Regions from separate parts of the Streptomyces sp. NBC_00440 genome, predicted to be linked through region 4. Evidence: riboswitches for the same ligand, from Rfam matches in the RefSeq annotation. Region 4 holds a riboswitch; each other region holds the start of a gene.
The links. Region 4 has a riboswitch for cobalamin ahead of OHB13_RS00860 (HoxN/HupN/NixA family nickel/cobalt transporter). Riboswitches for the same ligand answer to the same signal wherever they lie in the genome.
Positions count from the first base shown of each region.

Region 1: another riboswitch for cobalamin. It lies ahead of metE (5-methyltetrahydropteroyltriglutamate--homocysteine S-methyltransferase); the one in region 4 lies ahead of OHB13_RS00860 (HoxN/HupN/NixA family nickel/cobalt transporter).
Region 2: another riboswitch for cobalamin. It lies ahead of OHB13_RS25380 (ribonucleoside-diphosphate reductase subunit alpha); the one in region 4 lies ahead of OHB13_RS00860 (HoxN/HupN/NixA family nickel/cobalt transporter).
Region 3: another riboswitch for cobalamin. It lies ahead of OHB13_RS07030 (cobalamin biosynthesis protein); the one in region 4 lies ahead of OHB13_RS00860 (HoxN/HupN/NixA family nickel/cobalt transporter).

Region 1 is NZ_CP107921.1:7,842,588-7,844,780, forward strand. It holds gene metE (5-methyltetrahydropteroyltriglutamate--homocysteine S-methyltransferase) at 1-1,151, opposite strand, end outside; cobalamin riboswitch at 1,313-1,535, opposite strand; gene OHB13_RS34885 (hypothetical protein) at 1,778-2,193, shown strand, end outside.
Region 2 is NZ_CP107921.1:5,634,698-5,636,890, forward strand. It holds gene OHB13_RS25380 (ribonucleoside-diphosphate reductase subunit alpha) at 1-896, opposite strand, end outside; cobalamin riboswitch at 1,025-1,148, opposite strand; gene mctP (monocarboxylate uptake permease MctP) at 1,328-2,193, opposite strand, start outside.
Region 3 is NZ_CP107921.1:1,558,112-1,560,304, reverse strand. It holds gene OHB13_RS07030 (cobalamin biosynthesis protein) at 1-927, opposite strand, end outside; partial or broken gene OHB13_RS07035 (cobyric acid synthase) at 1-1, opposite strand, end outside; adenosylcobalamin (AdoCbl) riboswitch at 1,065-1,139, opposite strand; gene OHB13_RS07025 (hypothetical protein) at 1,369-1,626, opposite strand; gene OHB13_RS07020 (inorganic phosphate transporter) at 1,721-2,193, opposite strand, start outside.
Region 4 is NZ_CP107921.1:175,204-177,396, reverse strand. It holds gene cobN (cobaltochelatase subunit CobN) at 1-979, shown strand, start outside; cobalamin riboswitch at 1,139-1,340, shown strand; gene OHB13_RS00860 (HoxN/HupN/NixA family nickel/cobalt transporter) at 1,369-2,193, shown strand, end outside.

The DNA of each region.
Region 1 (2,193 bases), 7.7 Mb from region 4:
GCGGTGATCGCGCCGGTTCCCTGAGTGATTCCCCTGGCGAGGGTCGCGATCTCCGCGGTCTTCTGCCGGGCGAAGGCGAGCCAGCGCAGGATCTGCGGGTCGATGTCCCGTTCGGCGGACGCGTCGAGCGGTACATGCAGGAGCGAGCAGGAGGCGGAGACGTCCACCCGGTCGGCCAGCCCCAGCAGGGTTCCCAGCGTGGTGAGCGACTTCTCCAGGTCGTTGGCCCAGATGTTGCGCCCGTCGACCACGCCGGCGACCAGGCGCTTGCCGGGCAGTCCGCCGACGGCGGCGAGCGCGCCGATGTTGGCCGCGGCTGCCCCGGTGAAGTCCAGCGCGAGGCCCTCCACCGGGGCCTTGGCCAGGACGGGCAGCGCATCGCCGAGGCGGTCGAAGTAGGACGCGACCAGCAGCTTGGGACGGTCGGTGAGCGAGCCGAGTTCACGGTAGGCGCGTGCGGCGGCGTTCAGGTCTGCGGGGGTGCGGTCCTGGACGAGAGCCGGCTCGTCCAGCTGGACCCACTCCGCGCCCGCCGCCCGCAGATCGGCGAGCACCTCGGCGTAGACGGGCAGCAGCCGGTCCAGCAGGGTCAGCGGTTCGAAGTCCGCTGCGACGCCCGGTGCCGGCTTGGCCAGCAGCAGATAGGTGACCGGGCCGACGAGTACGGGACGGGCGGCGAGCCCGAGGGCGATCGCCTCCTTGAGCTGCCCGGTCTGCTGGGTGGAGTCCGCGGCGAACTCCGTGTCAGGGCCCAGTTCGGGTACCAGGTAGTGGTAGTTGGTGTCGAACCACTTGGTCATCTCCAGCGGCGCCAGCTCCTGGGTCCCGCGTGCCATCGCGAAGTAACCGTCGAGCGCGTCGGTTTCGACGGCCTTGCGGTGCCGCTCCGGGACCGCGCCGACCATCACGCTGGTGTCCAGGACATGGTCGTAGTACGAGAAGTCACCGGTGGGCACCTCATGGATGCCGGATTCCGCCAGACGCTGCCAGTTCGACCGGCGCAGACCTGCGGCGGTCTCGCGGAGGTCGTCGGCGCTGGTGCGGCCCTGCCAGTAGCCCTCGATGGCCTTCTTCAGTTCCCGGTTCGGGCCCTGTCGGGGGTAGCCGTACACGGTGGCCCGTGCTGCCGCGGCTGCGGGCTTCGTTGTCACGGAAATCTCCTTCGCGAGATGACTCCTTGAGATCCCGGAGACGGGACGCGAGCGCGAAGGGGTGACGAACCGGGCGGTCCGCGCGTGCCACGAGGCACGGCCGTCCGCCGGTATGTACGCCGACCCGCCCACGAGGTCACCGGGGTATCCGCACGCGATCGGTCGCGCACGGGCAACAGGCAGGTCTTCGGACTTGCGGGCGCGGTCACCCTCGGAAGGGCATCCACCTACTGGCCGTCGCTTCCCAGACCCGGCCGGGCCCAGTGCGTATGACGGCGGTCGTTCCCACTCACCGCTGCGGGGCAGTCCCGGAATTCCACCGGGTTCCCTCTTACGACGCATCCCGCCTGGCGGACGGGGCGAACCAGTTGCACCAGACAGTCTAGAGCCTCTGGTTCCGATCGGGCCGGATCGCCGGTTTCCACCGGCCGCTCGGTCCACGACCCCTCATCGGCCCCGGCTTCCGGATGGCCTAAATGCCACTATCACGTGATCAGTCGTGCCCATACTGAGCAGATGGTGTCCGCTGCGCGCCGGGCCCCCGGACTCCTTCCGGCACAGGTCACCGGCGACACGGTCGTGCACGGCCGCACGGCCCGCGCCCCGAGATGGACGGAGCTCTCACGATGAAGCGCCTCACCAGGACCGCGACCGCGGTGGCAGCCGGTCTGCTGCTGCTCGGAACACTCGGCACCGCGACGGCCACGGCCGCGACAGGGACGTCCGGGACGGCCACGGCGCCCGGCGGCGTCCTGGGCCCGGACGGTTACAAGGGCATCCAGCTCGGACAGTCCGAACGCGATGCGGAGAAGACCGGCCTGCTGGTCAACAAGCAGACCACTTCCGGCTGCGACTTCTACCGCCTCGCTGCCAGTGAGGGGAAGCCGAACCTGGGCGGCGGCGTCTTCATCGAGCCCCGCAAGGGGGTGGTGGTGATCACCGGGACGAACCTGATCCGTACGCCCGAAGGGATCACCATGGGCACCGGCCTGGCCCGGGTCAAGGCCGCCTACCCGCGGCTGACGAAGGTCGGCGACTTCAT
Region 2 (2,193 bases), 5.5 Mb from region 4:
GCGGCGGCGCCCTTGCGCCGGCCGCCCTGGTTCACCGCGGCGACCGAGGCGTCGAGGGTCTTGAGGAAGGGGACGATGCCGTTGGAGTGCCCGTTGGTGCCGCGGATCAGCGAACCGCGGGAGCGGATACGGGAGTACGAGAGGCCGATGCCGCCCGCGTGCTTCGACAGCCGCGCCACCTCGTGGTAGCGCCCGTAGATCGAGTCCAGCTGGTCGAGCGGCGAGTCCAGCAGATAGCACGAGGACATCTGCGGGTGGCGGGTGCCCGAGTTGAAGAGCGTGGGGGAGGAGGGCAGATAGTCGAGACGGCTCATCAGCCCGTACAGCGCGGCCACCTCGTCCAGTGCGGCCGCGGACTCGTCGGCGGCGAGACCGCAGGCGACCCGGAGCATGAAGTGCTGGGGCGTCTCGATGACCTGGCGGGTGAGCGGGTGGCGCAGCAGATAGCGGCTGTAGAGAGTGCGCAGCCCGAAGTATCCGAAGCGGTCGTCGGCCCCGGTGTCGATGGTCGCGTCGAGCCGCTCGGCGTGCAGCCGTACGAAGTCGGCCGTACGGTCGGCGATCAGGCCCTCGCGGTGTCCGACGGCGACCGATGAGGAGAACGACACCGCGCCCTGTCCGGCCGCCTCGTCCGCGATGGTCCGGGTGAGCAGCCTGGCGGCGAGCCGTGAGTACGCGGGGTCCTCGGAGATGAGACCGGCGGCCGCCTCGGTGGCCAGCTCCCGCAACTCGGCCTCGTCCGACGCCGCGTTGCGCCCGCGCAGGGCGGCAGCGGCGACCTTGCCGGGGTCGGTGTCGGTGAGATCGGCGGTGAGGTCGGTCAGGGTCCGCAGAAGTACGGTTCCCGGGGCATCCGACACCTGCTCGGAGACAGGTGCGGTGGGCGCGATGGTCACGGTGCGCTCTCCCTCGCTCGGCTGGGGCCGGCGGGGGCACGGGTGCGTACGGGCACAGCAGAGCAGCACACCGCACAGCATCCGCAAGCCCAACCGCGAGGCCCGGACGTTTCCCATCCGGTTCGGTCGAGCCGGATGCGCCGTCGGCAGGTCCTCGGACTCCACGGTGCGCGAAAGCGCACTGATCACACCGTTGCGGGACAGTTCCGGATTCGCACCGGATTCCCCTGCGGCGACAGCGAGCATGAGCATACATGTGGGGTGCCCGCCGGAAAGCACCCCCCATATGTTGTGTCGTGGAGGACGGAAGGGAGGGGCGGGGGCGGCATGGCGAGGGGCCGCCGCAGCTCCCGGGAGGGAGGCGCGGCGGCCCCTGGCGGAGCCTGCGGCTCAGTGGCAGGCCCTACGGCTCAGTGGGTGGGCGTGCGGGCTCAGTGGGCTGCCGGGGCGGCTTCTGTGGCCGGCGGGAGCTCCACCTGGACGCCCTCGTCACCGGCGTCCGCCGTGTAGTCCTCCGGGGAGGTCTCGTCGATTCCGGCCGGTGCCTTCACCGCGTTGAGCACGACGGTGAGCACCAGCGTCACCACGACGTTCAGCACGAACGCCGTCAGACCGATGTAGCCGATCTGCCCGATGCCCGGGATCTCCTTGGAGGAGCCGCCGAAGTGCGCCTGGGTCGGGCTCGCCACACCGTATGCGGCGAGCGTGCCGTACACCATGCCGACCGCCCAGCCCGCGAGCAGCGCCCAGCGGTGGAACCAGCGGGTGAAGAGCCCGCCGACCAGCGCCGGCATCGTCTGGAGGATCCAGATGCCGCCCAGCAGCTGGAAGTTGATCGCCACCGTCGGGTCCATGGCGAGCACGAAGAGCAGCGCGCCGACCTTCACCACGAGCGAGACCAGCTTGGAGACCTTGGCCTCCTGGGCAGGGGTCGCGCCCGGTTTGATGAAGTCCTTGTAGATGTTGCGGGTGAAGAGGTTCGCCGCAGCGATGGACATGATCGCGGCCGGTACCAGCGCACCGATGCCGATGGCCGCGAAGGCCACGCCCGCGAACCAGTCGGGGAACATGTTCTCGAACAGCTGCGGGATCGCCAGCTGGCCGTTCTTCACCTTGATGCCCGCGGCGATCGCCATGAAGCCGAGCAGCGCGAGCAGCCCCAGCATCAGCGAGTACAGCGGCAGGATCGCGGTGTTGCGGCGGATCACGTTGCGGCTGCGCGAGGAGAGCGTCGCCGTGATCGAGTGCGGGTACATGAACAGCGCGAGCGCCGACCCGAGTGCCAGCGTGGCGTAAC
Region 3 (2,193 bases), 1.4 Mb from region 4:
TCCGCGTACCTTCCTCACCACGAGAGCTGTCGCGAGCGCCAGCAGGGACACCCGGCGCGACAGCCGCACCGCGCGTTCGATGTCGCCGACGGCCACCGGCCGGCCGCCGCCGTTGAGCACCGCCCGGTGCTCGACCCGGCCGGCGTACGCGAGGGTGCCGCCGAGCCGTACGCCCAGCGCGCCCGCGAACGACGCCTCCACCGGGCCCGCGTTGGGGCTCGGGTGGCGGCCCGCGTCCGACCGCCAGGCCCGTACCGCGCCGCGCGGGTCCCCGCCCGCGAGCACCGCCAGTACGGCGGTGAGCCGGGCGCCCGGCCGGCCCGCCAGATCGTCGAGCCGGGCGGAGGCCCAGCCGTACCGCAGATACCGGGGCGACCGGTGGCCCACCATCGCGTCCAGGGTGTTCACCGCCCGGAACCCGACGAGCCCCGGCACCCCGGCCAGGGCGCCCCAGACCAGCGCGCCCACCACCGCGTCGGAGGTGTTCTCGGCCACGGACTCCACGACGGCCCGCGCGATCTGCTGCGCGTCGAGCGCCTGCGGATCGCGTCCGCACAGATGCGGCAGCCGCTCCCTGGCCGCCTCGACATCACCTGCCGCCAGCGCGTCGCCCACCGCGCGGGCCTCACGCCCCAGCGAGGTGCCGCCGACGACGGCCCAGGTGGCGGCGGCGGTCAGTGCGACGCCCGCGGCGGGACGGCCGCGTACGGCACGCCCGGCCAGCACGGCGGCGCCCACCGCGCCCCCGGCGCAGACCATGGTGTGCAGCGCGCCCCACCCGCGGTGGTCACGCCAGAGCCGGCGCTCCACGGCGGCGGCGGCCCGCCCGAAGGCGGCGACGGGGTGCCCGCGCCGGGGGTCGGCGAAGATGAGGTCTGCCAGGAGGCCCGTGGTGGCGCCGTACACGAAGACACGCTCTCCACGCATGGGGTCAGCAGGCCAGTTCGCCCGGGACCCTCACTGCGGTCGTACTCGGAGCATCGGGCGGTTCGGGCAGCAGGCGGCCGCGCATGGCGTAGTCCTCACTCAGGGTGTCCGCGCCCTGGTTCGACGTGACCGGCGGTGAGAGTTCCTGGCTCCCGGGGGCGACCCCGGTGACAGTGGCGGGACCGCGCCGGATTCGCACCGGACTTCCTCTCCTGCCGCCGTATTGGCCCCGGAAGTCCACCACGGTCGGCGAACACCCGTCAACTCACCCTTGACCTGCGACGGGGCAGTGTGCCGAGCCCCACACGGGCCACCCGGACGGCCGTACGGGCCACTCGCCCGGCAGGCCGCGCACACGGGCAGCCCGCCCGGTGGCCGGTGGCGGCGGCCGGGCGGGCGGAGTGACGCTGTCGCGGGGAGTGGTGGGGGAGGAGCGGGCCGTCAGGCGACGATCAGATAGATCCCGTACGCCACGGCCGCCGCGCAGAGCGCGAAGCAGGCGTACGAGCCGGCCCGCGCGGCCGGGCCCCTGCCCGTACCGGCAGGAGTCGCGGCGGCGGGTGCGGTGGCGGTGCCCGGCTCCGGCACGGGCTTCCGCGCCAGGCCCACCACGCCGAGGGTGAACAGGCCGACCAGTCCGACGGTGGCCACGAGGCTGACGCCGAAGACGGTGCCGAGAGCTGCCCAGTCGATGTCCATGGTGCGGTGTCCTTCTCCTTCAGACCGTGTTCGGACGGACCGTGTTCTCAGGGTTCTCAGGGTTCTCAGGGTTCTGAGGGTGCTCAGGCCGTGTTCAGACCGTGGCGGGCCGGGTGGGCTCCGGTGCGGCGCCGCCCGGTGCGGGGATGGTGGTCCGGAGACCGTCGGAGACCGCTCCGGCCGGCGGCGGGGCGACAGCCGCGATGGCGGTGGTCACCACCCCGGCGGGCTCGTCGGACGCGGCGGGTTCGTCGGGGGTGACGCTGTGCTGGCCGACCGGTTGGCGGCGGGAGAGCGACCAGATGACACCGGAGCCCGCGACCAGCAGGACGGCGACGGCGCCGATGCCCCAGGGGCCGCGGCCGGTCAGATACTCGGCGCCCGCGCCGACGACCGCGGCGGCGGGCAGGGTCAGACACCAGGCGACGGCCATCCGGGTCGCGGTGGACCAGCGGACCACCCCGCCCTTGCGGCCGACGCCCGCGCCCATCACGGCCCCCGAGCAGACCTGCGTGGTGGAGAGCGAGAAGCCGAGGTGCGAGGAGGCCAGGATCACGGTCGCGGCAC
Region 4 (2,193 bases):
CCGCCCGGTCTGGGACGACGCCTCACGCCGGGTCACCGGCCTTGAGCCGGTGCCGCTCGACGAGCTGGGCCGCCCCCGCATCGACGTCACCCTGCGCATCTCGGGCTTCTTCCGTGACGCCTTCCCGCACACCATCGGCCTGCTGGACGACGCGGTACGGCTGGCCGCGTCCCTGGACGAGCCCGACGGGCAGAACTTCGTACGCGCCCACACCCGGGCCGACCTGGCCGAGCACGGCGACGAACGCCGGGCCACCACCCGGATCTTCGGCTCGCGCCCCGGCACCTACGGCGCGGGCATCCTCCAGCTCATCGACAGCCGCGACTGGCGCACCGACGCGGACCTCGCCGAGGTGTACACGGTGTGGGGCGGCTACGCCTACGGCCGGGAACTGGACGGCCGCCCGGCCCGCGCCGAGATGGAGACCGCGTACAAGCGGATCACGGTCGCCGCGAAGAACACGGACACCCGCGAGCACGACATCGCGGACTCCGACGACTACTTCCAGTACCACGGCGGCATGGTCGCCACCGTCCGGGCGCTGCGCGGGAGCGCCCCTGAGGCGTACATCGGCGACTCCACCCGCCCCGAGACCGTCCGCACCCGCACGCTCGTGGAGGAGACCTCACGGGTCTTCCGCGCACGGGTCGTCAACCCCCGCTGGATCGAGGCGATGCGGCGGCACGGCTACAAGGGAGCCTTCGAGCTCGCCGCCACCGTCGACTACCTCTTCGGGTACGACGCCACCACCGGTGTCGTCGCCGACTGGATGTACGACAAGCTCACCGAGACGTACGTACTCGACCCGGTGAACCGCGACTTCCTCCAGCAGGCCAACCCCTGGGCCCTGCACGGGATCGCGGAACGGCTCCTGGAGGCGGAGTCCCGCGGCATGTGGGCCGAGCCGGACCCCGCGACGCTCGAAGCGCTGCGCCAGGTCTACCTGGAGACCGAGGGGAATCTGGAGGGCGAGGACTGACCCGAGCGGTCTCCTCGCGGTGGTCCGCTGCTGCCGGTGCGGCGGTGAGAGCCGGGGCTCTCTCCGGCGTTATCGGCAGCTGACCACCCGGCGGCGGACAGGTGTGAGATCCGATACCTGCCCCAGGTGGGCGCATTTGCTGCCACCGTCGAGCAGAACCTAGGGTGAGCGAGCCGTGGTGTTCGGGAAGACCGGTGAAAGCCCCCTCGGGGCCTCAGACCGGAGCGGCCCTCGCCACTGTGATCGGGGAGTCTCCGTCCCGTCGAAGCCACTGGCCGTATCGCGGCCGGGAAGGCAGGGCCGGAGGCGAGCGTCAAGCGGACCCGTCAGCCAGGAGACCGGCCACGGCATCTCACGAAGTGATCCACGAGGTGCTGGAGCGTGACCGCATGACCCTGCCCGAATCCGCCGTGTTCGCCTGGCGGCGCGAGGACACCGTACGTACCGCCGGGCTCCTGGGGGTGATAGCAGCCCTCCACGTCGTCGCGTTCGGCGTTCTGTTCCTGCTGGTGGAGCCGGGCCACTACGAGGTCGGGTCCAAGGCGTTCGGGGTCGGACTCGGCATCACCGCGTACACGCTGGGGATGCGGCACGCCTTCGACGCCGACCACATCGCCGCCATCGACAACACCACGCGCAAACTCATGGCGGACGGGAAGCGCCCGGTATCGGTCGGCTTCTGGTTCGCGCTGGGGCACTCCAGCGTGGTGGTGGCCATGGCGGCGCTGGTCGCCGGGGGAGCCCGGCTCGCGGGAGTCCTCATGAACGAGGGCTCGGACGCCCACCAGGTGCTCGGCGTCGTCGGAACGAGCGTCTCGGGCTCGTTCCTGTACCTCATCGCGGCACTCAACCTGGTTGCTCTCGTGGGCATTCTGCGGGTGTTCAGGGAGATGCGCGCCGGACGTTACGACGAGGCCGAACTCGAAACACACCTGAACTCGCGCGGGTTCATGAACCGCATCCTCGGCCGGTTCACCAAGTCCGTCAGCAGGCCCGGCCAGATGTATCCGCTGGGCTTCCTCTTCGGCCTGGGCTTCGACACCGCGACCGAGGTCACCCTCATGGTGATGGCGGGCAGCGGCGCCGCAGCGGGTCTGCCCTGGTACGCCGTCCTCTGCCTGCCCCTGCTCTTCGCGGCCGGAATGAGTCTCTTCGACACACTCGACGGCACCTTCATGAACTTCGCGTACCAGTGGGCCTTCGCCAACCCGGTG